3 regions of the Mesorhizobium calcicola genome follow, and region 2 is predicted to be linked to each of the others. Evidence: riboswitches for the same ligand, from Rfam matches in the RefSeq annotation. Region 2 holds a riboswitch; each other region holds the start of a gene.
The links. A riboswitch is a leader RNA that binds a small molecule or an ion and turns the genes downstream of it on or off. The one in region 2 is predicted to bind cobalamin.

Region 1 (7,464 bases), on a different contig from region 2:
GAGCGGCACGTCACCGCGCTCCAGATCATCGACGATCTTCTCCAGCGCGTCGAGTGCCTGTTCGAAGCTCATCGCCTTGACGTCTTCGTTGGTCTCACCAGCCATCATTCATCCTTTCATCAGTCGCCCGACATGGGCGGCGACCGAAAATGCCAGTCCCTGCAGATCGTAGCCACCCTCGAGCAGGCTGACGAGCCGGTTGCCGCTGTGGCGCGTGGCGCGCTGCATCAGCTGGCCGGTCGCCCAGTCGAAATCATCCTCGGTCAGGTTGATCTCGGCCAGCGGATCGCGGTGATGCGCATCGAAACCGGCCGAAATGATGATCAGGTCGGGGGCGAAATTGTCGAGCGCCGGCAGCACACGCGACAGGAAAGCATCGCGAAAAACCTCGCTGCCGGTCTGTGGCGCCAAAGGTGCGTTGACGATGTTGCCGGCACCGGTCTCGTTCTTTGCCCCGGTGCCGGGGTAGAGCGGCATCTGGTGCGTCGAGCAATAGAGCACCGACGGATCGTCCCAGAAAATATCTTGCGTGCCGTTGCCGTGATGCACGTCCCAGTCGACGACGGCAACGCGCTCGACGCCATGTTTGTTCTGCGCATAGCGCGCCGCGATCGCCGCCGTGTTGAAGAGGCAGAAGCCCATCGCCGTGGTCTTTTCGGCATGATGGCCGGGCGGCCGCGCGGCGACGAAGACATTGTCGGCGCGGCCTGTGAAAACGTCATCCACGGCGGCGTTGGCGGCGCCGATCGCGGTTATCGCCGCCTGCCAGCTCTTCGGGCTGGCGGTGGTGTCGGCGTCGATGCGGGCGATACCGGTGTCGGGAATGGCGGCGCGGACGCGGGCGACGAAATCGGCGGGATGCGCGTAGAGGATGGTGGCGTCGTCGCCCTCCGGCGCCTCGACCCGATCGAGCGCGGCAAAAGCCTCGTCGTCAAGCACGCGTTCAATGGCGCGCAAGCGGTCGGGCCGCTCGGGATGGCCGGGCGGCGTGATGTGTTCGAGGAAGATCGGATGGTGTAGAGACGAGTGACCATTGTCCTAATCTAGGCATCTATGGGCGCAATGGCCATGCGCGCCGACGCAATGACTGGGGGAAAATCACGCCTGCGTCCTTTGGTGTCGCTGCGGGCATTGGCGTCCTCAGCACTTCGGCGTAAGGTCGCCGCCACTGCCTGGTGCCCGCGCAAGCGGGAGAATCGGGAACACGGTTGAATTCCGTGGCGTGCCCAACGCTGTGAGGGGGACCGCGCCGGTAAATGCCACTGTCGATGACGGGAAGGCACCGGACGCGGGTTGATCCCGAGCCAGAAGACCGGCCTGGCAGGCATCGTCATCCGCATGGTCAGGCGGATGAAATGGATTGCAATCGCAAGGGGACACGCGATGCCCGAACACATGACCGCCTCTATTGGCGACGGGTTTGACCAGAGTGCGCGCGATGCGGTCTATCGCGCCGTGTTCACGCGCCGCGATGTCCGCAGCCATTTCCTGCCCACCGCGCTTGACGACGACGTGCTGGCGCGGCTGCTGCTTGCGGCTCATCACGCACCATCGGTCGGCTTCATGCAGCCATGGAACTTCATTGTCATTCGCGACGCCGGACGACGGGAAAAAGTGCGCGACCTGTTCCTGGCGGCGCGCGAGCAGGAATTGCCGGCCATCGGAGAGGAGCGGCAGGCGCTCTACCGCAAACTCAAGCTTGAAGGCATCTGCGAAAGCGCGCTCAACATCTGCATCACTTGCGACCGCCAGCGCTCGAAGGGTTCGCCGCTGGGACGTTGGCACAATCCGGAGATGGACCTCTACAGCACGGTCTGCGCGGTGCAGAATTTCTGGCTGGCGGCGCGCGCCGAAGGCGTCGGTGTCGGCTGGGTCAGCATCATCGAGGCGCAGGCGTTGAAAAGCCTGCTGTCAATTCCCGAGCATGTGACGCCGGTCGCCTATCTCTGCGTCGGCCGCGTCTCAGAGTTCGCGCCGAAACCGGATCTCGAAGCACACGGCTGGGGACGCCGCTTGCCGCTGCCGGAGCTGATCATGAGCGAGACCTTTTCCGGGCAAGGCGAAGCGCCGCTCAAATCGACCGTGGCGCGCCTCAACGGCGCCGATGCCGCACCGGCGACCGCGGCTGGTCAGCCTGTCGCGCCGGCCGTGCCCCAGCGCGAGCCGCCGAAGGAGGCCAGCGCCTTGTCCTTGAGTTCCCTGAACTTCGACGACGCCTCGGCCAGCCGGGCGTCCCAGGCGGGATCGGGCACCTGGCCCTCGATGGTCCCGAAATAGACCTGCATCAGGCAGGCGATGGCGAAGGGTTCGATGAAGGCTGCCTTGAAGGCCCAGGCGAAGACGATGGCGAGCACGAAGGCCCAGCCGGCGAGCTGGCCGGGCATGAGGAAAAGAATGGCGCCGGCCGGAGCCAGCATCAACAGGAAGATGACGAAGGACACGCCCCACATGATGACCGCCAGCCAGACGGCATTCTTGACCATGGTCTTGCCGTTCTGGGCATAGAGCACGACGCCTTGCCGGGCCGTCTCGAACGGCGAGGCTGAATTGATGCGGATGTTGTAGCCGAGGATGATCTCGTCGACATAGGTCAGCGACAGGCGGATCACCGTGTTGATGAAGCTGACCAGGCCGCTCAGGCCCGGTATCGGCAGGAAGGCGGCGATGCCGCCGATCAGGCCGGTAATGGCGCGGATGGCGCCCTTGACCAGTTGGTCGACGACGAAAAGGATGTTGGCCTCGGCAAAACGCTGGGTCACGATGTCCCTGGCGTAGGCAATCTGGTTCTGGCCGTCGGGAATGTCGCGGCCGTCGATCAGATGGACCATGACGGCGATATGGCCGGCCTTGACGACGTAAAGGATGTATTCGCGGATCCAGTAGACGGCGATCGAGACGACGCCGAAGCCGACCACGCCGCCCCACAAGGCAAAGGACAGCGGCCCGTCGGGATCGGTGGAGATATGACCGACGCCGTAGCCAACCGAGGCGCCCGTCCCGGTCGCCACGATATAGGCCAGCGTGATGCCGAAATAGACGATCATGCGAAAGACAATGAAAGGCCAGGTCCGCATCATGATGGACACCGACCTGCCGATATCGAAATCCCACATGCCCCGAATCTCCCCCTAAGAGATGGCGGGAAAGGATGCGCTCAAACCGGCTATTGTCAATCGCGGGCAGTGGCTCCAGGTCGCCGGTGGGGACTTCAGTTCGGCTGCGGATCCGGCTTTTTGAGCAGACCCTCAAGCAGCTGCTTGAACGCCGTCACCACCTTCCTCGACGTCGCTTCGGGGTCATTCGAATTGGCGATCCGTTGCGCCGCCTGACTGCTCGCGCCGTTGATCAGCCGCGAGGCCGTCTCGGGGTCGAGGCTGGAGACGACCACTCCCTCCTCCTGCAGCGCCGTCAGATGACCGGTCATTGAAGCGATGCACGCATTGGCATTCGGCCATTGTGCCGGATCGCCCAGCATGGCCGGGCCATCCCGGAACATGATGCGCTGGATTTCCGGCTCCAACGCCATCTCGATATAGGTCGTGCATTCGTCGACGAAATACTGCCAGCGGGTCGGCGCTCTCGACGCGACCTCGGTCACCCGAGCAGCCATCTCGCCGTCGATTTCGGCGATGACCGCCTGCAGCAGTCCCTTCTTGTCGCCGAAATGATGATAGAGCGCGCCGCGCGTCAGCCCGGCCGACGCGGTGAAATCATCCATCGAGGCTTCGGCATAGCCGATCGTGCCGAAGGCATGGCGGGCCGCCGCGATCAGCTTGCCGCGCGTCTCGGCAATCATCTCCTTGCGAGGTTTGTGCATGGCTTCTGGCCTTATTAACATACGCCTCGTATGCCAATTGACATACGCGACGTATGATCTATTTAACAATCATACGCTTCGTATGTAATTGTCGAACCTGCCTTTGTCGAGGAACCGGACATGCAAAATCCCTATTCGGAAATCTTTCGCGCCCCCGGCGCCAAGGGCTTTGCAGCTGCGGGCTTCATGGCCCGCCTGCCGATCGCGATGGCGCCGATCGGTATCGTGGCAATGCTGTCGCAGACGCGTGGCGAATACTGGCTGGCCGGCGCGGTCTCCGCGACATTCGCGCTGGGCAATGCTTTCGTGGCACCGCAAATATCGAGGCTGGTCGACCGCCTTGGCCAGACACGGATCGTGGTGCCGACCACCATCATCTCCGTGCTCGCTTTCGCGGTCCTGATTGCGGCGGCCAATCAGGACTGGCCGGTATGGACGCTGTTCGTGTCGGCGCTGCTGGCCGCGGCGATGCCCAGCATCCCGGCAATGGTGCGCGCACGCTGGACCGAGATTTTTCGCGGGCGGCCGGAGATGAATACCGCATTCGCCTTCGAGTCGGCGGCGGACGAGCTGGTCTACATTGCCGGCGCATCGCTGTCGGTCGGCCTGAGTGCCGCCCTGTTCCCGGAAGCGGGAATGCTGGCAAGCACAGTGTTCCTCGCCTTCGGCTCGACGGCGTTCATCCTGCAGCGTTCGACCGAGCCGCAAGTGCGACCGGTGGAACATGGTTCGCGCGGCTCGGCAATTCGCCTGCGGCCGGTGCAGATCATCACCTTCGCCCTGATCTTCATCGGCGCGACCTTCGCGACGACGGAAGTGAGCACCGTGGCGATCACCAAGGAGCTTGGCCAACCCGGCGCCGCGAGCCTCGTCATCGGCGTCTACGCGCTGGGATCGTTCGTGCTCGGCATCATCGTCGGCGCGCTCAATCTGAAAGCACCGCTGCAACGCCAGCTGGCTATCGCGATCGCCATCATCGCGCTCAGCACATTGCTGCCGCTCTCCGCCGGCACGGTGCCTCTGCTGGCCTTGACCGTCTTCCTCAGCGGCGTGGCGATCTCGCCGACCTTCATCACGGCATTCGGCCTGATCGAGCGGCATGTGCCGGAAGCGATGCTGACCGAGGGCATCACCTGGGTGACTACCGGGATCGGCATCGGCATGGCGCTGGGCTCGTTCGCGGCCGGCTCGGTGGTCGACGCGTTCGGCGCGCAGAACGGGTTCTGGGTGTCGGTGGCTTCAGGCACAATCGCACTGGCCACGGTCCTGCTTGGCCAGCGCAGCCTTGCCACGCCTGAGTGCGACCTGGACGGGTGCGAAGCGGCCGCCGTTCCCGCGGAATGAACCCCGAAGCGCCTGGTTCGAACGGGCCAGGCGCTTCGCGGCACTTACCTCGTCAGAGAATCTCGGTCTTGGCGATGTGGATGCCAAAACCCTCGAGACCGACATAGTGGCGCTCGCGTGAAGCGATCAGGTTGATCGAGGAAATGCCGAGATCTTTCAGGATCTGCGCGCCGAGGCCGATTTCGCGCCATTCGTTTTCGCGGCGGCGCGCCTCTTCGTGATCCTCGCGGTCGGTCGAAGCCGGCCGCTTGCGTTCCTGGTGGGCAACGCCGACGGAGCCTTCGCGCAGATAGACGATGACACCACGCCTGCGCTCGCCCATTGCCTTCATGATGGCGTCGAGCCGGTGGCTGGTGCCGAACACGTCGGTCACCACATCCTCGGAATGCAGGCGCACCGGCACCTCCTCGCCGTCGCGGATGTCGCCGAAGACAATGGCGACGTGATGCATGGAGTCCCACGGCAGCGTGTAGGTGAAGACCTGCGCCTTGCCGCCAAGCGTGTCGATTTCGGAGCAAGCCACGCGCTCGACCAGCGTTTCCTTGCGTTGCCGGTAGGCGATGAGGTCGGCGACCGAAACCTGTTTGAGACCATGCTCCTCGGCAAAGGCCGAAACCTGCGGGCCGCGCTTGACGGTGCCGTCGTCATTGACCAGTTCCGAAATGACGCCGACCGGCGCCAGGCCGGCGAGCTTGCACAGGTCAACCGCGGCTTCGGTATGGCCCGAACGCATCAGCACGCCGCCCTCGCGCGCGATCAGCGGAAAGATGTGGCCGGGACGGACGAAATCCGAGCCGCCGACATTGCCGTTGGCGAGATTGCGCACGGTCAGCGTGCGGTCCTCGGCCGAAATGCCTGTCGTCGTGCCGTGCTTGAAATCGACGCTGACGGTGAAAGCGGTGGTGTGGGCGGAATCATTGTCGGCGACCATCGGCGACAGGTTGAGCCGCTTGGCCTCCTCGCGCGGCATCGGCGTGCAGACGATGCCGGAGGTGTGACGGATGATGAACGCCATCTTCTCCGGCGTGCAATGGACGGCGGCGACGATCAGGTCGCCCTCGTTCTCGCGCCCGTCATCGTCCATGACGACGACGATCTCGCCGCGTTCGAAAGCGCGCAGGGCTTCGACGATTTTCTTCTGGTCGTAAGGCATAAAAGCTCGCTTCGCTCGCAGGGAGTAGGGAATAGGACAGTAAGGGAGTAGGGAAAAGCAAAAAATGGCGGTATCTGTAAGCCCTAATGCCTACTGCCTATTCCCTGCCCTGTCTGTCCCCGATGACGCAGATAGTGATCGGCAATGGCGCAGGCAACCATCGCCTCGCCGATCGGCACGGCGCGGATGCCGACGCATGGATCGTGACGGCCCTTGGTCATGATCTCGACGTCGTGGCCGTCCTTGTCGATCGACTTGCGCGGCGTCAGGATCGACGAGGTCGGCTTGACGGCGAAACGGGCGACGATCGCCTGGCCGGTCGAGATGCCGCCGAGGATGCCGCCGGCATTGTTGGACAGGAACACCGGCCTGCCGTCATTGCCCATGCGCATCTCGTCGGCATTCTGTTCGCCGGTGATGCGGGCAGCCTCAAAACCATTGCCGATCTCGACGCCCTTGACGGCATTGATCGACATCAGGCCGGAGGCAATGTCCTGGTCGAGCTTGGCGTAGATCGGCGCGCCGAGGCCTGCCGGAACGCCGTCGGCGACGATCTCGATCACCGCGCCGATCGACGATCCCGCCTTGCGGATGCCGTCGAGATACTGCGTGAAGACGGGAACGGAAGCCGGATCGGGCGTGAAGAACGGATTTTCCGCGTCGCCAACAAAATTCCAGTTCCAGTTGGCGCGGTCGATGGACTTTTCGCCCATCGAGACCAGGGCGCCGCGCACCACCATGCCCGGCACCACCTTGCGTGCCAACGCTCCGGCCGCGACTCTTGCCGCCGTCTCGCGGGCCGAGGAGCGGCCACCGCCGCGATAGTCGCGTATGCCGTATTTGACGTCGTAGGTGTAATCGGCATGGCCCGGCCGGTACTGGCGGGCGATTTCGCCATAGTCCTTCGAGCGCTGGTCGACATTTTCGATCATCATCGACACCGGCGTGCCGGTGGTGATCATCGTCTCGCCGTCCTCATCGAGCACGAAGCCCGACAGCACCTTCACCTCGTCGGGTTCGCGGCGCTGGGTGACGAAGCGTGACTGGCCCGGCCGGCGCTTGTCGAGATCGGCCTGGATGTCCCGGAGGGTAAAGCGGATGCCGGGCGGACAGCCGTCGACCACGCAGCCGAGTGCGGCGCCGTGGCTTT
Region 2 (7,464 bases):
CCGTATTCCAGCGCCGGGCCGGCGACGGCCCATGGTCCGAATTGCGTGTCCAGCCGGTCGACTGTTGCTGCGTCGGAAAGCGCGAACCCAAGCCGCAGCCCGGCCAGGCCAAAGAACTTGCCGAACGAGCGCAGCACGACGATGCCACCCTGACCAACATCGCCGGCGAGGCTGTGCTGACGCGGGCCGACATCCATGAACGCCTCGTCGACGACCAGCAGCCCGCCTTTGGCGCGCATCCCTGCGGCCAGTGCCAGCAGCCTGTCGCGCTCGATGATGCGCCCATCCGGATTGTTCGGATTGACGACGATGGCAAGGTCGGCGTCGGCCAGGGCTTCGAAATCGCCGACCTCCGTCACATCGTGTCCGGCGATCGTCGCTGCCCGCGCATGCTCGGCATAGGTCGGCCCCAGCACCAGCGCCTTGCCGGGCGTGATCAGCGATGCAACGCGCGGCAACAGGATCTGTGTGCCGGGTGCCGCCGCCACATGGGCTGGCGAAGGCGCGCCATAGGTGCTGGCCGCGACCTCGACCAGCTCGCGGGCGCGCCCGACTTCCGGCAGCCGCGACAGGGTGGTGGCGGGCAGGTCGAAAAGCGGGTAGGAGTGCGGATTGATACCGGTCGAGAGGTCGACGAAAGGTCGCGAAGCATTGGGGAAAAGCGCCCTCGCCCGGCCGAGACTTCCACCATGATCCACCGCCGCCGCTTCAAGAAGCTTCATGTCAGTCCTGATCGCTTTCCTGTCACTGGCCGTCGAATTCGCCCTCGGCTACCCGGACTGGCTGTTTCGCGCTATCGGCCATCCGGTGACGTGGTTCGGCAGGCTGATATCCTTTCTCGACCGCCGACTCAACCGCGCCACTGATCCCGACGCGCTGCGTCGCAAGCGTGGCGTCCAGGCGCTGCTGGTCATCGTGCTGGTGCCTGCGGCGATCGGGCTCGGCGTGCAGGTCCTGCTCTGGTTCGTGCCCCTGGGGCTGATCATTACCGTCCTTCTGGCGACATCGCTTCTGTCGCAGAAGAGCCTCTACGAGCATGTCGAGGCCGTGGCCGACGCCCTCGACACCGGAGGTCTCGCTCTTGGCCGTGTCGCCGTCTCGCGAATCGTCGGCCGCGATCCCGAAACGCTGGACAGGGCCGGTGTCTGCCGCGCGGCGATTGAGAGCCTGGCCGAGAATTTTTCCGACGGCATTGTCGCCCCCGCCTTCTGGACCGGCGTCGGCGGATTGGCCGGCGGCGCCGCCTACAAGGCCGCCAACACCGCCGATTCGATGATCGGCCACCGCACCCCGCGCCACGAAGCCTTCGGCTGGGCAGCGGCGCGCTTCGACGATTGGATCAACCTGCCCGCATCGCGGCTGACGGCACTGCTGATCGTGTCGGCTGCATTCCTCGTCAAAGGCGTGGATGCGAAAAATGCCTGGCACGCGGTGTGGCGCGACGCGAAAAAGCATCGCTCGCCCAATGCTGGCTGGCCGGAAGCGGCGATGGCCGGCGCGCTCGGCCTGGCGCTCGCCGGCCCGCGCAGCTATGGCGGCGTACTGATCGACGATGTCTTCATGGGCGAAGGAGGCCGCCGCGAAGCCGACAGCGTCGATATCAGGCAGGCGTTGAAACTCTATCGTGTCGCCGACTATCTGCTGATCGCGCTGTTCGGAGTGATCTCGGTGATCGTCATTGTGGCGTGATCTCACCCTCCCCCATGTGGGGAGGGTAAGAACGTTCAGAATTCTATGCCTTGCTGTGCCTTCACGCCCGCCGAGAAATGGTGCTTGGTCACGCCCATCTCTGTGACGAGGTCGGCCGCCTCGACCAGCGCCGGCTTGGCGTTGCGGCCGGTGACGACGACATGCAGGCCCTCGCGCCGCGCCTTCAGCGCCGCAACCACCTTGTCGAGATCGAGATAGTCGTAGCGCAGCGCGATGTTCAGTTCGTCCAGCACCAGCAGGCTGATCGACGGATCGGCCATCAGCTCGAGCACCTTGGTCCATGCGGCTTCGGCGGCGGCGATGTCGCGCTTCAGATCCTGGGTCTCCCAGGTGAACCCCTCGCCCATCGCGTGCCAGACGACGCGGTCGCCAAAGGCAGCGAACGCATCCTTCTCGCCGGTATGCCATTTGCCCTTGATGAACTGGACGACGCCGACACGTTTGTCGTAGCCGAGCATTCTGAGCGCCAGACCAAAGGCGGCGGTGGTCTTGCCCTTGCCCGGGCCGGTGTTGACGATGAGCAGCCCCTTCTCGACTGTCTTGCTCGCCACCTCGGCATCCTGCACCGCCTTGCGCTTGGCCATCTTGGCACGGTGGCGTTCTTCATCCCGGTCGTCGATGGTGTTGTCGTCGATCCCAGTCATCTCATTTCACCTTGAGCGGCAGCCCCGCCACCATCAGCAACACCGTATCGGCGACGGCGGCGACCTGCTGGTTGAGCCGGCCGGCGGCATCGCGAAAGCGGCGCGCCAATGCGTTGTCCGGCACGATGCCCTGGCCGACTTCATTGGACACGACGAACCAGGGCCCGCGCGGCCGTGATAGCACGCCCGCCAGCCGGCGGCATTCAAGCTCGAGCTCGTGTTCGGCCAGCATATGATTGGTCAGCCACAGTGTCAGGCAGTCGACGAGCACCGGCTGGTTGTCGGGCAAGGCCTCAAGCGCGCCGGCGAGATCAAGCGGTGCGTCGATGGTCGCCCAGCCTTCACCGCGCCGCGAGCGGTGCAACGCGATGCGCTCACGCATCTCGTCATCATAGGCTTGCGCCGTGGCGAAATAGGTCCATGGCGGCGGCAAGGCCGTCGCCAGGGCTTCGGCATGCGCGCTCTTGCCGGAGCGCGCACCGCCGATGATGAAGGTCAGCTTGCTTCGATCAGGCAAAGCTGTCGCGCAGGCTGGTCGCGGTGCCGGTGAAGCGGCCGCGCACCACGCCGACGACCGCTCCGAGCACCAGCCAGAACACCAGATTGGTCACCGTCACCGCCACCACGAACTGATGGTGCAGGCCTTCCGGGATCGGCGTCTCGAAACTGTCGGGCTGCGGTGCGCCGACGATATGCGGCGCCACGATCAGCAGGACCGCAAGGATCGCAAGCGGCAGCGACTTGCGGAACGCGATCAGGCCGAGACCCGCCGCGGTCGCCGCCACGGTTGCCCACCACCAGATCTGGCGCTGCGTGAGATCGGCCGCCGGCATGGCCGGCAATTCCGGTGGCAGGCCGAGGCCAGGCGCCAGCGTGAAGACGGCAAAGCCGGCCAGGCCCCAAAACACGCCCTGGCGCCAATTGCCGATGCCGCCGGCGAATTCCGAAACCGCGACCAGGACAAGCGCGAAACCGATGCCGGTGACGATGTTGGCAACCACGCTCAAGGCGAAACGCTCGAAACCGTCAGCCGGCGCCCAGCCTTCGTCTTCCGCTGCCGGAACGGCTGCTTGCGCCGGCGCCGGGGCGGCTGAGCTCATGACGTTCCCCGCCGGAGCGGCTGTGGTCATGGCATTGGTATCCGTTGCGGCCGGAGCGGCATGGTCATGGTGATGGCCGCCGCCGGCCTGTTCGTAGACTTCCGCCTTGAGGATCAAAGGCACGGTTGCAAAGGCCTGCATGCAGGCGAGAACGACGCCGGCCACGAGCCCTGCGATCGCCGCGATGAACACGACGTTGCGAAACAGGTTCATGATGTCAAATCCTCGTCAGTGGCAGGGAAATGCCATCGAATGGCGATAGTCGTGAGCCGCATTGTGGACCGCATCGATATGCGAGAAGCCGACAAAGCCGACGACGAAGATGCCGAGCAGCGCGACGAGTGCAAGCTGCATGAAGCGCGACTGCGAGGAGACGGAGGCGCCGAGGGAGACGGAAGCGGTAGTCATGTCTTGTCCTTTCGCCCTCCACCCGAGGGCATCGAAGTCAGTTTCCTGTCGCCGGCAGGTCTCCTGGCTCGCGGATCAGCGCCCTTCCCCACCTTCCCGAAGAAAAAACCTTCAGTGGCATATGGAGAGGACTACCGCACACAGTTGCGGGGGCAGCCACGGCATTGGGCAAGACGTTCGCCCGCACCGCATTCCCTCTTGGCTCCAAAACGGAACCGACGACAGCGCGACTATAAGGAAAATCGCCGTGCGCGGCAAACCAAATTCCGCCGACAACCAGCGCGATTGCGCCATGCGGATAAATCGGTTCTCCGGCACGACAATTGACAATTCCCGTGGTCGGGTGTCGGCTGGCGTCGTCACAGGAAGCCAGCCATGCAGCCCATCGCCGGCGAGCGCGATCGCTATAACGGCCTGACCCGGGCCGAATCGACGCTGCCGTCCTCCGCCTATTGGGACATCGAAACCTATCAGCGCGACCTCGACGCCATCTGGTACAGAAGCTGGCTGCTCGTCTGCCGCGAGGCCGATCTTGCGCAGCCGCTTTCTTTCCGCACCTTCCGCATCGGCACGCAGGAAATCGTCGTGCTGCGCGACGAGACCGGTGAACTGCGCGCCTTCCATAACACCTGCCGCCATCGCGGTTCGCAGCTTTGCCAGGAAAGTGAGGGCCGGCTGAAGGCACGGCTGATCACTTGCCCGTATCATGCCTGGTCCTACTCGCTGCGTGGCGAGCTTGTGCGCGTTCCGTCGAAAGCGCTGCCGGACGGCTTCGACAAGGCGGATCACCCGCTTTATCGCGTAGCGCTGTCGGTGTGGCGCGGCTTTGTCTTCGTCAATCTGCAAGAGGACGCCGCCGGCTCGGCGGAAACATCCTTCGATCCGGCGTCAGGTGGTCTCGCCAACTGGCCGCTGGAAACGCTGGTGACCGGCCACGTGCTGCGCAAGGTGATGAACTGCAACTGGAAGATCTTCTGGGAAAACTTCAACGAATGCCTGCATTGTCCGGGCGTCCACAAGGACCTGTCGCGGCTGGTGCCGATCTATGGCCGCGGCCTGATGGGTCGCCATGACGATCCGGAATGGTCCCGCCACGCCGACAATGACGCGCCGGAATTTTCCGGCGGCCTGCGCGCCGGCGCGCAGACATGGTCACGCGACGGCCAGGCGCACGGGGGGCCGGTCTTTGGCGGCCTGACACCTGCCGAGCGCGCCGCCGGCCAGACCTACGCCACCAACCTGCCCTCGATGTTCGTCGTCGGCCATGTCGACTATGTCAGAACCGTGCGGCTGGTGCCGCTCGGCCCCGAGCAGACCGAGCTTGTCGCCGAATGGTTGTTTGCCCCCGAGGCGCTCGATGCAACCGATATCGACAACATCGTCGCCTTCGGCAAACAGGTGCTGGAGGAGGATGCCGCAGTCTGCGAGGTCAACCAGAAAGGCCTGCGCTCGATGCGCCACGTGGCCGGTGTGCTGATGCCCGAGGAATACGACCTGTTCCGCTTCCACAACTGGGTCCGTGAACGGCACGCGGCAGTTTCGCCCAAGCCCTGAAGGTCACAGCGACTTCGGCAGATACCGCCAGGTCACGAAGCCGCAAACCGCCGCCAGCAGGCCGAGCGTGACGAACACCGACCCCAGCCCGAAAAACGCCAGCACCACCGAATAGACCAGCGGCGGCGTCAGCTCGGAAAAGTCGAGATAGGTGCGGTACACCGCCGCCATCTGCGACCTTTCATAGGAGCGCACCGAGCGCATGAAGGCGGTCGAGCCCAGGGCGTCCAGCGCAATGGTGAAGAAGGCGCCGCAGAGCAGCAAGCCACCGGTCAGCAGCGGCACGGTTTCGCCGACCGCACCCGCCGCCAAAAGCATGGCCGACATGGCGAAATAGGCAAATGTCATGGTTCGCCGGCCACCAAAGCGCTTGCCCGCCTTGCCCCAGAAGATGGCCATGAACAGCAGCGCGTTGCCGGCCGACACCAAAAGGCCGCCGGCCAGCTTGCCCTCGCCGGTGATCACCATGAACAGCGGCCCATAGACAAAGAATGTCGTCCAGAAACAGGAACGGCCGAAGGCGATCAGCCAGGCCAGCCGCAACCTGGGCTGGGCGATAAAGCGCCCGACATTGGCGAGCGGATTGGCCGGACGCGCCTTGCCCGGGCGGATCGACGGGTTGTCGCCCAGCCGGTAGGTCCAGAACAGCGCCAGCAGGGCAACCGCGAACACCGCCACCGCGCCATGCGCGGCATAGATGCCAAAGCGTGTGTAGAGAAAAATGCCGAGCGTCGGCCCGCCGGTCCAGGCGAACATCGACCACGCCATGCGCAGCGATTCGGCCTGCATGAAGTCGGTCTTGCGGATGTGGTCCATGATGTAGAGGTTGAGCGTTATCGACAGCGCGCTGGCGCCCATGACGCGGCACAGCATGCCGGCCAGTTGTCCGGCGAGCGTATGGGTGACGAAGAACAGCGAGCCGATGGCCAGCAGGCAGGCGCCCGCCGTGTAGACCCAGCGCCGGGCAAAGCGGCGGATCAGCATCGGCATGAACAGCGTCACCGACAGGCCGAGCATCGCCACGACAGTGTAGAGGATCGAGACGATCTGCTCGTTGTGGAGGATCTCGTAGGCCTGGATCGGGATGACGCTCGACACCGTGGCGCGGGCGAAGGATTCGACCGCATAGAGCGAAGCGAAGGTGCGCGCGTCGGCCGGCCGCAGGGCCGGTAGCCAGATCGGATGGCGCACATGGGTGGACATCGCTTCCCCAAAGCAGAATCACCAGTCAAATCTGCCGTGGTGATTGCTTGGCCGGTAACAGGAAACCGACGCCTACCCGGCAAAAAGCGAAGTCGGCCAAAGGCTTTCCGGCACTGGCCTAAAGCGGCGCCTGATCCAGCGTCCGCAGCACGGCCCATCCCGAAGCTGCCGGTCTTCTTTTGTCCGGGGCAACCGTGATAATCGTCTTGCGGGGCTGAATCAGAATGCGAGACCATGAGCATCCACACGCCGACCGCATCCGTTCAGGATCAATCGAAGCGCATCGTCGCCATCGACATCGTGCGCGGCATCGCGCTCATCGCCATGGCGAGCTACCATTTCACCTGGGACCTGGAATTTTTCGGCTACACCGATCCCGGCCTCACCGCCTTCGGCTGGTGGAAAATCTACGCGCGCTGCATCGCATCGACCTTCCTGTTCCTTGTCGGCGTCAGCCTGTACCTCGCCCATTGCCGAAAAATCCGCTGGAATGGCTTCTGGAAGCGTTTCGCCATGGTCGCCGGAGCAGCGATCGCCATTTCAGTCGTCACCCGCGTCGCCACGCCTGACGGCTTCATCTTCTTCGGCATATTGCACGAGATCGCGCTGGCCAGCCTGCTCGGCCTCGCCTTCCTGCGACTGCCGGCGCTGCTGACATTGCTTGTCGCAGCGCTGGTCATCGCGGCGCCCATCTATCTGCGCTTCGAGGCCTTCGACCATCCGTGGCTGTGGTGGGTCGGCCTGTCGGCGGTCAATCCGCGCTCCAATGATTATGTGCCGCTGTTTCCGTGGTTCGGCGCTGTGCTTCTCGGCATCGGCGTCACAAAGCTTGGCGCGGCCGCGGG
Region 3 (7,464 bases), on a different contig from region 2:
GTTTCGTCGACCAACTGGTCAAGGGCGCCATCCGCGCCATTACCGGCCTGATCGGCGGCATCGCCGCCTTCCTGCCGATACCGGGCCTGAGCGGCCTGGTTCAGCTCATCAACACGGTGATCCGCCTGTCGCTGACCTATGTCGACGAGATCATCCTCGGCTACAACATCCGCATCAATTCAGCCTCGCCGTTCGCAGACGGCCCGGCAAGGCGTCGTGCTCTATGCCCAGAACGGCAAGACCATGGTCAAGAATGCCGTCTGGCTGGCGGGTCATCATGTGGGGCGTGTCCTTCGTCATCTTCCTGTTGATGCTGGCTCCGGCCGGCGCCATTCTTTTCCTCATGCCCGGCCAGCTCGCCGGCTGGGCCTTCGTGCTCGCCATCGTCTTCGCCTGGGCCTTCAAGGCAGCCTTCATCGAACCCTTCGCCATCGCCTGCCTGATGCAGGTCTATTTCGGGACCATCGAGGGCCAGGTGCCCGATCCCGCCTGGGACGCCCGGCTGGCCGAGGCGTCGTCGAAGTTCAGGGAACTCAAGGACAAGGCGCTGGCCTCCTTCGGCGGCTCGCGCTGGGGCACGGCCGGCGCGACAGGCTGACCAGCCGCGGTCGCCGGTGCGGCATCGGCGCCGTTGAGGCGCGCCACGGTCGATTTGAGCGGCGCTTCGCCTTGCCCGGAAAAGGTCTCGCTCATGATCAGCTCCGGCAGCGGCAAGCGGCGTCCCCAGCCGTGTGCTTCGAGATCCGGTTTCGGCGCGAACTCTGAGACGCGGCCGACGCAGAGATAGGCGACCGGCGTCACATGCTCGGGAATTGACAGCAGGCTTTTCAACGCCTGCGCCTCGATGATGCTGACCCAGCCGACACCGACGCCTTCGGCGCGCGCCGCCAGCCAGAAATTCTGCACCGCGCAGACCGTGCTGTAGAGGTCCATCTCCGGATTGTGCCAACGTCCCAGCGGCGAACCCTTCGAGCGCTGGCGGTCGCAAGTGATGCAGATGTTGAGCGCGCTTTCGCAGATGCCTTCAAGCTTGAGTTTGCGGTAGAGCGCCTGCCGCTCCTCTCCGATGGCCGGCAATTCCTGCTCGCGCGCCGCCAGGAACAGGTCGCGCACTTTTTCCCGTCGTCGGCGTCGCGAATGACAATGAAGTTCCATGGCTGCATGAAGCCGACCGATGGTGCGTGATGAGCCGCAAGCAGCAGCCGCGCCAGCACGTCGTCGTCAAGCGCGGTGGGCAGGAAATGGCTGCGGACATCGCGGCGCGTGAACACGGCGCGATAGACCGCATCGCGCGCACTCTGGTCAAACCGTCGCCAATAGAGGCGGTCATGTGTTCGGGCATCGCGTGTCCCCTTGCGATTGCAATCCATTTCATCCGCCTGACCATGCGGATGACGATGCCTGCCAGGCCGGTCTTCTGGCTCGGGATCAACCCGCGTCCGGTGCCTTCCCGTCATCGACAGTGGCATTTACCGGCGCGGTCCCCCTCACAGCGTTGGGCACGCCACGGAATTCAACCGTGTTCCCGATTCTCCCGCTTGCGCGGGCACCAGGCAGTGGCGGCGACCTTACGCCGAAGTGCTGAGGACGCCAATGCCCGCAGCGACACCAAAGGACGCAGGCGTGATTTTCCCCAGTCATTGCGTCGGCGCGCATGGCCATTGCGCCCATAGATGCCTAGATTAGGACAATGGTCACTCGTCTCTACACCCATCCGATCTTCCTCGAACACATCACGCCGCCCGGCCATCCCGAGCGGCCCGACCGCTTGCGCGCCATTGAACGCGTGCTTGACGACGAGGCTTTTGCCGCGCTCGATCGGGTCGAGGCGCCGGAGGGCGACGACGCCACCATCCTCTACGCGCATCCCGCCGATTTCGTCGCCCGCGTGCCGCGCCGCCATTCCCGACACCGGTATCGCCCGCATCGACGCCGACACCACCGCCAGCCCGAAGAGCTGGCAGGCGGCGATAACCGCGATCGGCGCCGCCAACGCCGCCGTGGATGACGTTTTCACAGGCCGCGCCGACAATGTCTTCGTCGCCGCGCGGCCGCCCGGCCATCATGCCGAAAAGACCACGGCGATGGGCTTCTGCCTCTTCAACACGGCGGCGATCGCGGCGCGCTATGCGCAGAACAAACATGGCGTCGAGCGCGTTGCCGTCGTCGACTGGGACGTGCATCACGGCAACGGCACGCAAGATATTTTCTGGGACGATCCGTCGGTGCTCTATTGCTCGACGCACCAGATGCCGCTCTACCCCGGCACCGGGGCAAAGAACGAGACCGGTGCCGGCAACATCGTCAACGCACCTTTGGCGCCACAGACCGGCAGCGAGGTTTTTCGCGATGCTTTCCTGTCGCGTGTGCTGCCGGCGCTCGACAATTTCGCCCCCGACCTGATCATCATTTCGGCCGGTTTCGATGCGCATCACCGCGATCCGCTGGCCGAGATCAACCTGACCGAGGATGATTTCGACTGGGCGACCGGCCAGCTGATGCAGCGCGCCACGCGCCACAGCGGCAACCGGCTCGTCAGCCTGCTCGAGGGTGGCTACGATCTGCAGGGACTGGCATTTTCGGTCGCCGCCCATGTCGGGCGACTGATGAAAGGATGAATGATGGCTGGTGAGACCAACGAAGACGTCAAGGCGATGAGCTTCGAACAGGCACTCGACGCGCTGGAGAAGATCGTCGATGATCTGGAGCGCGGTGACGTGCCGCTCGACCAGTCGATCAGGATCTATGAGCGCGGCGAGGCGCTGAAAGCACACTGCGACCGGCTGCTGAAGGCCGCCGAGGACAAGGTCGAGAAGATCAGGCTGTCGCGCGATGGCAAGCCGGTTGGAACAGAGCCGCTCGACGCGGACTGAGGCGCGATCCGCACGATGGTCTCGACTCACCGGCTTTTGGACATGATCATGGTCGAGGATAGCAGCCGTCCCGATTGAAACGGCTTCAGGACAAGAGAAGGTTCGGAAACGATGTGCAGAAACATCAAGACCCTGTTCAATTTTGATCCGCCGGCAACCAATGACGAGGTGCGCGACGCCGCACTTCAGTTTGTCCGCAAATTGAGCGGAACGACGCGGCCTTCAAGGCAGAACCAGCACGCCTTCGATCATGCGGTCGAAGCCATCGCGGCATCGGCGCGTGAGCTTCTCGATTCCCTCGAAACCCATCAGCATCCTCGCAATCGCGAAGAGGTGGCGGCCAAACTGCGGGCGAAGGCGGCGATCCGCTTTGCCTGATGCGGCCGAAGCGGTCCTCGACCGCTGACAAGGAGAGTCCATGAGCTTCTTTCCCGGGAAAGACCCTGAAGTCGGCGACGCCTTTGCCAGCGACCAGATCGAGCTGATGGTCATCCCGAACGCCAAGGACATTGGCGGTTTCCAGGTGCGCCGCGCTCTGCCGACCGCCAAAAGGCGGCTGGTCGGGCCTTTCATCTTCTTCGACCGCATGGGCCCGGCGATCCTGCGCGCGGGCCAGGCGCTCGATGTGCGTCCGCATCCGCATATCGGTCTGTCGACGGTCACCTATCTGTTCGACGGCAAGATCCGGCATCGCGATTCGCTCGGCACCGAAATGGTCATCCAGCCCGGTGACGTGAACCTGATGACCGCCGGTCGCGGCATCGTCCACTCCGAGCGCACGCCGGAGGAACTGCGCGGCGCGCCGATGTCGGTCTCCGGCCTGCAGACATGGCTGGCATTGCCGGACGGCAAGGAAGAAGTGGCTCCGGTGTTCGAGAACACGGCTGCTCTGCGGCTCCCCGAGATCGACGCCGAAGGCGTCAGCGGCCGCGTCGTCATCGGTGATTTCCAGGGACTGCGGTCGCCGGTGAGGGCCGACTCCGAGACGCTGTATGCCGATATGCGTCTGGCACCCGGTGCAAGTGTGAAAATCCCGGCCGATGCGGAAGAGCGCGCCATCTACACGCTCGAAGGCGAGGTCTCGATTTCAGGCGACGTTTTCCCTGCTGAACGCTTGTTGGTGTTCCGGCCCGGTGACGAGATCGTCGTATCGTCGGAAACCGGCGCGCATTTCATGCTGTTCGGCGGTGCCTCGCTCGGCTCCAAGCGCTACATCTGGTGGAATTTCGTCTCGTCCTCCAAGGAGCGCATCGAACAGGCCAAGGAAGAATGGAAGACGGGCCGCTTCGATATCGTTCCTGGCGATGAGGAAGAATTCATCCCGCTGCCGGAAAGCTGATGCAAGTCGCCCAAAAGTGGCCCGGTTTTGGGGCCTAAAGCCTGATCCGCGTCACTGACACGCATTTACTTTCGCCGGCCGCCGGCCTATCCCGCCCATGAACAGAAAGCCTGAGCAGGCCTACCCGTGAATTCAACGCCGCATACGCCGCTTCTCGACAAGGTCCGCATCCCGGCCGACCTGCGCACGCTTGCCGAGAGCGAATTGCCGCAACTGGCATCCGAGCTTCGTGCCGAGCTGATCGACGCCGTGTCACACACCGGCGGCCATCTTGGCGCCGGCCTTGGCGTGGTCGAGCTGACGGTGGCGCTGCACTATGTCTTCAACACCCCGGATGACCGGCTGATCTGGGATGTCGGCCACCAGGCCTATCCGCACAAGATCCTGACCGGCCGCCGCGACCGCATCCGCACATTGCGCCAGGAGGGCGGCCTGTCCGGCTTCACCCGTCGCGCCGAGAGCGAGTACGATCCCTTCGGCGCCGCCCACTCCTCGACATCGATATCGGCGGGCCTCGGTATGGCCGCTGCTCGCGACCTCTCCGGCGGCCGCAACAATGTCATCGCCGTGATCGGCGACGGCGCCATGTCGGCCGGCATGGCCTACGAGGCGATGAACAATGCCGGCGCGCTCGATGCCCGGCTGATCGTCATCCTCAACGACAACGACATGTCGATCGCGCCGCCGACCGGTGCGATGAGCGCCTATCTGGCGCGACTGGCCTCGGGCAAGACCTATGTCGGCCTGCGCGACTTCGGCAAGAAACTGACCTCCTATCTCGGCAAGCGCGCCGACCGTGCGATCACCCGGGCGGTCGAGCATGCGCGCGGCTACGTCACCGGCGGCACGCTGTTCGAGGAGCTCGGCTTCTATCATATCGGCCCGATCGACGGTCACAATCTGGAGCATTTGATCCCGGTCCTGAAAAATGTCCGCGACAATGGCGAAGGCCCGGTTCTGATCCATGTCGTCACCCAGAAGGGCAAGGGCTATGCGCCGGCGGAAGCCGCCGCCGACAAATATCATGGCGTCAACAAGTTCGACGTCATCACCGGCGCGCAGGCCAAGGCGCCGGCCAATGCGCCGGCCTACACCAAGGTGTTCGCCGAAAGCTTGGTCCAGGAAGGCCGTGAGGACGACCGCATCGTCGCCGTCACCGCCGCCATGCCTAGCGGCACCGGCCTTGACCTGTTCGGCGAAGCGTTTCCGTCGCGGACCTTCGATGTCGGCATCGCAGAACAGCACGCGGTGACCTTCGCCGCCGGCCTCGCCACCGAAGGTTACAAGCCGTTCGCCGCGATTTATTCGACCTTCCTGCAGCGCGCCTACGACCAGGTCGTCCACGACGTCGCGATCCAGAAATTGCCGGTGCGTTTTCCGATCGACCGCGCCGGCTTCGTCGGCGCCGATGGCGCCACCCATTGCGGCGCCTTCGACACCACTTTCCTGGCGACCTTGCCTGGGTTCGTCGTCATGGCCGCGGCTGACGAGGCGGAGCTGCGCCACATGGTGCGCACCGCGGCAAGCTATGATGACGGCCCGATCGCCTTCCGCTATCCGCGTGGCAATGGCGTTGGTGTCGACATGCCGGAGCGCGGCGCGGTCCTCGAAATCGGCAAGGGCCGCATCGTCAGGGAAGGCACCAAGGTAGCACTGCTGTCCTTCGGCACGCGGCTGCAGGATTGCCTGATCGCCGCCGAGGAGCTTGGCGCGGCCGGGCTTTCCACCACGGTTGCCGATGCCCGTTTCGCCAAGCCGCTCGACGAGGATCTTATCCGCCGGCTGGCCCGCTCGCACGAGGTCCTGGTGACGGTAGAGGAGGGCGCCGTCGGCGGCTTCGCCAGCCACGTGCTGCAGTTCCTCGCCCATGAGGGCTTGCTGGAAAGCGGCCTGAAGGTGCGCCCGCTGGTGCTGCCCGACGCGTTCACCGACCACGCCAAGCCGGAAAAGATGTATGCCGATGCCGGGCTGGATGCCGCCGGCATCGTGCGCACGGTATTTGTCGCCCTCGGCCATACAGCCCGCGCCCAGCGCGCCTGAATCAAAGTCTCAGGGGCTTCAATCAGTTTGCCGGCTTGACGTCTTAACGCATTGTTAACGCTGCCGTTTGGCGCTTTGCTTACCGTGTCTCTTGGCCGTTTTTCAACGGCGCCCTGCTAGATCGGTGATCAGGCAGGGAGACAAACAATGAGAACGCTTCTGTGCGGCGTGGCGCTTTCAGCGGTCATCGTCGCGCCGGCCGTCGCCGAAACGCGCTATGATCGCAGCCTTGAAAAGGCGGCCATGGGCATCATCGCCGGCAAGATGGGCGATATCCGCGGCGGCTTTTCCTACAAGCAGGTGCCGCAACTGGTCGTCCTGCCGGATCCTGTTCCGGCGCCTGCGGTTGCGACCGAGCATCCACGTGAGCAAGCTTCGGGAGATCGCGATGACGGTTTGGCTCCAGCCGTCGATCGCCAGGTTTCGCGTACCATTTTCTAGTGCATGTCGCCCAAAAGTGCGCAGTGGTTTTGGGACAACGACATGCACAAGACAGAGACTTAAAGCGCGTCGCGATTAAAACCACATGTCGCGCACACAGCGGCCGTCGCGCGGCAAGTCGTCGTAGGTGTCCAGGCCATCGAAATGGTCGATCGGCAAGTCGGCGACGGCATCCGGCGGTGCAAGCCTTACATTGACGGCGATTCGTGTGCGGCCAGAGGCATCGGAGCTCAAGCCGCGCCAGGCGAGCAGGCAAGCGCATGTAGGACAGAACAGAATCTCGAGCGAGGGCGTATCTTTTCCAGCGCGGGTATAGCGCTTCACTGGTCCCGCAACGCGGATGCGTTCGTCGACATAGTCATAAGCCCAGAGCACGCCATAGCGACGGCAAAGCGTGCAGCTGCAGGCGGTGATCGGCCCGGGATCGCCCTCCAGGGTCCAGTGGGCTGCACCACAGTGGCAGGTTCCTGTTAGCATCCGGCCCTCGCATTCGGATAAACGGCGCCCCTCCTCAACATTGTGCCGGGTTGATGCGATACCCGCAAGCGGTGCGGCGGCTTGGTGTGTTCGCTCGCTTTTCGACGATGTTCCTGGTCCCGCCCCAATATCCTTGCCTTCGCGACGCGCTTTCGCCATGAAGGCCGATGAACTCGCCTCTGCCTGCCAACACACGCCAGCGGCTCGACGACCTGCTCGTCCAGCGCGGACTGTTTGCGAGCCGCTCGCGTGCCCGCGACGCGGTCGAACGTGGCACGGTGAAGGTTGACGGCG

Region 1: linked by a shared signal. The riboswitch ahead of bluB (5,6-dimethylbenzimidazole synthase) and the one ahead of ACFSQT_RS31060 (CbtB domain-containing protein) in region 2 are both predicted to bind cobalamin.
Region 3: linked by a shared signal. The riboswitch ahead of bluB (5,6-dimethylbenzimidazole synthase) and the one ahead of ACFSQT_RS31060 (CbtB domain-containing protein) in region 2 are both predicted to bind cobalamin.

Annotation. Positions count from the first base shown of each region.
Region 1 is NZ_JBHUGY010000004.1:38,924-46,387, reverse strand. Features, by position in the region: gene ACFSQT_RS02965 (exodeoxyribonuclease VII small subunit) at 1-105, opposite strand, end outside; partial or broken gene ACFSQT_RS02960 (histone deacetylase family protein) at 109-1,034, opposite strand; cobalamin riboswitch at 1,157-1,335, shown strand; partial or broken gene bluB (5,6-dimethylbenzimidazole synthase) at 1,339-2,013, shown strand; gene ACFSQT_RS02950 (hypothetical protein) at 2,130-3,113, opposite strand; gene ACFSQT_RS02945 (TetR/AcrR family transcriptional regulator) at 3,209-3,817, opposite strand; gene ACFSQT_RS02940 (MFS transporter) at 3,938-5,161, shown strand; gene ribB (3,4-dihydroxy-2-butanone-4-phosphate synthase) at 5,214-6,314, opposite strand; gene aroC (chorismate synthase) at 6,398-7,464, opposite strand, start outside.
Region 2 is NZ_JBHUGY010000055.1:79,431-86,894, reverse strand. Features, by position in the region: gene cobD (threonine-phosphate decarboxylase CobD) at 1-722, opposite strand, end outside; gene cbiB (adenosylcobinamide-phosphate synthase CbiB) at 721-1,689, shown strand; gene cobO (cob(I)yrinic acid a,c-diamide adenosyltransferase) at 1,725-2,354, opposite strand; gene cobU (bifunctional adenosylcobinamide kinase/adenosylcobinamide-phosphate guanylyltransferase) at 2,356-2,871, opposite strand; gene ACFSQT_RS31065 (CbtA family protein) at 2,864-3,667, opposite strand; gene ACFSQT_RS31060 (CbtB domain-containing protein) at 3,683-3,862, opposite strand; cobalamin riboswitch at 3,899-4,097, opposite strand; gene ACFSQT_RS31055 (aromatic ring-hydroxylating oxygenase subunit alpha) at 4,238-5,416, shown strand; gene ACFSQT_RS31050 (MFS transporter) at 5,420-6,619, opposite strand; gene ACFSQT_RS31045 (heparan-alpha-glucosaminide N-acetyltransferase) at 6,854-7,464, shown strand, end outside.
Region 3 is NZ_JBHUGY010000079.1:5,424-12,887, reverse strand. Features, by position in the region: partial or broken gene ACFSQT_RS38310 (hypothetical protein) at 1-598, shown strand, start outside; partial or broken gene bluB (5,6-dimethylbenzimidazole synthase) at 685-1,370, opposite strand; cobalamin riboswitch at 1,391-1,569, opposite strand; partial or broken gene ACFSQT_RS38300 (histone deacetylase family protein) at 1,691-2,618, shown strand; gene ACFSQT_RS38295 (exodeoxyribonuclease VII small subunit) at 2,622-2,873, shown strand; gene ACFSQT_RS38290 (DUF2277 domain-containing protein) at 2,985-3,251, shown strand; gene ACFSQT_RS38285 (pirin family protein) at 3,292-4,212, shown strand; gene dxs (1-deoxy-D-xylulose-5-phosphate synthase) at 4,339-6,252, shown strand; gene ACFSQT_RS38275 (hypothetical protein) at 6,400-6,693, shown strand; gene ACFSQT_RS38270 (GFA family protein) at 6,769-7,170, opposite strand; gene ACFSQT_RS38265 (TlyA family RNA methyltransferase) at 7,338-7,464, shown strand, end outside.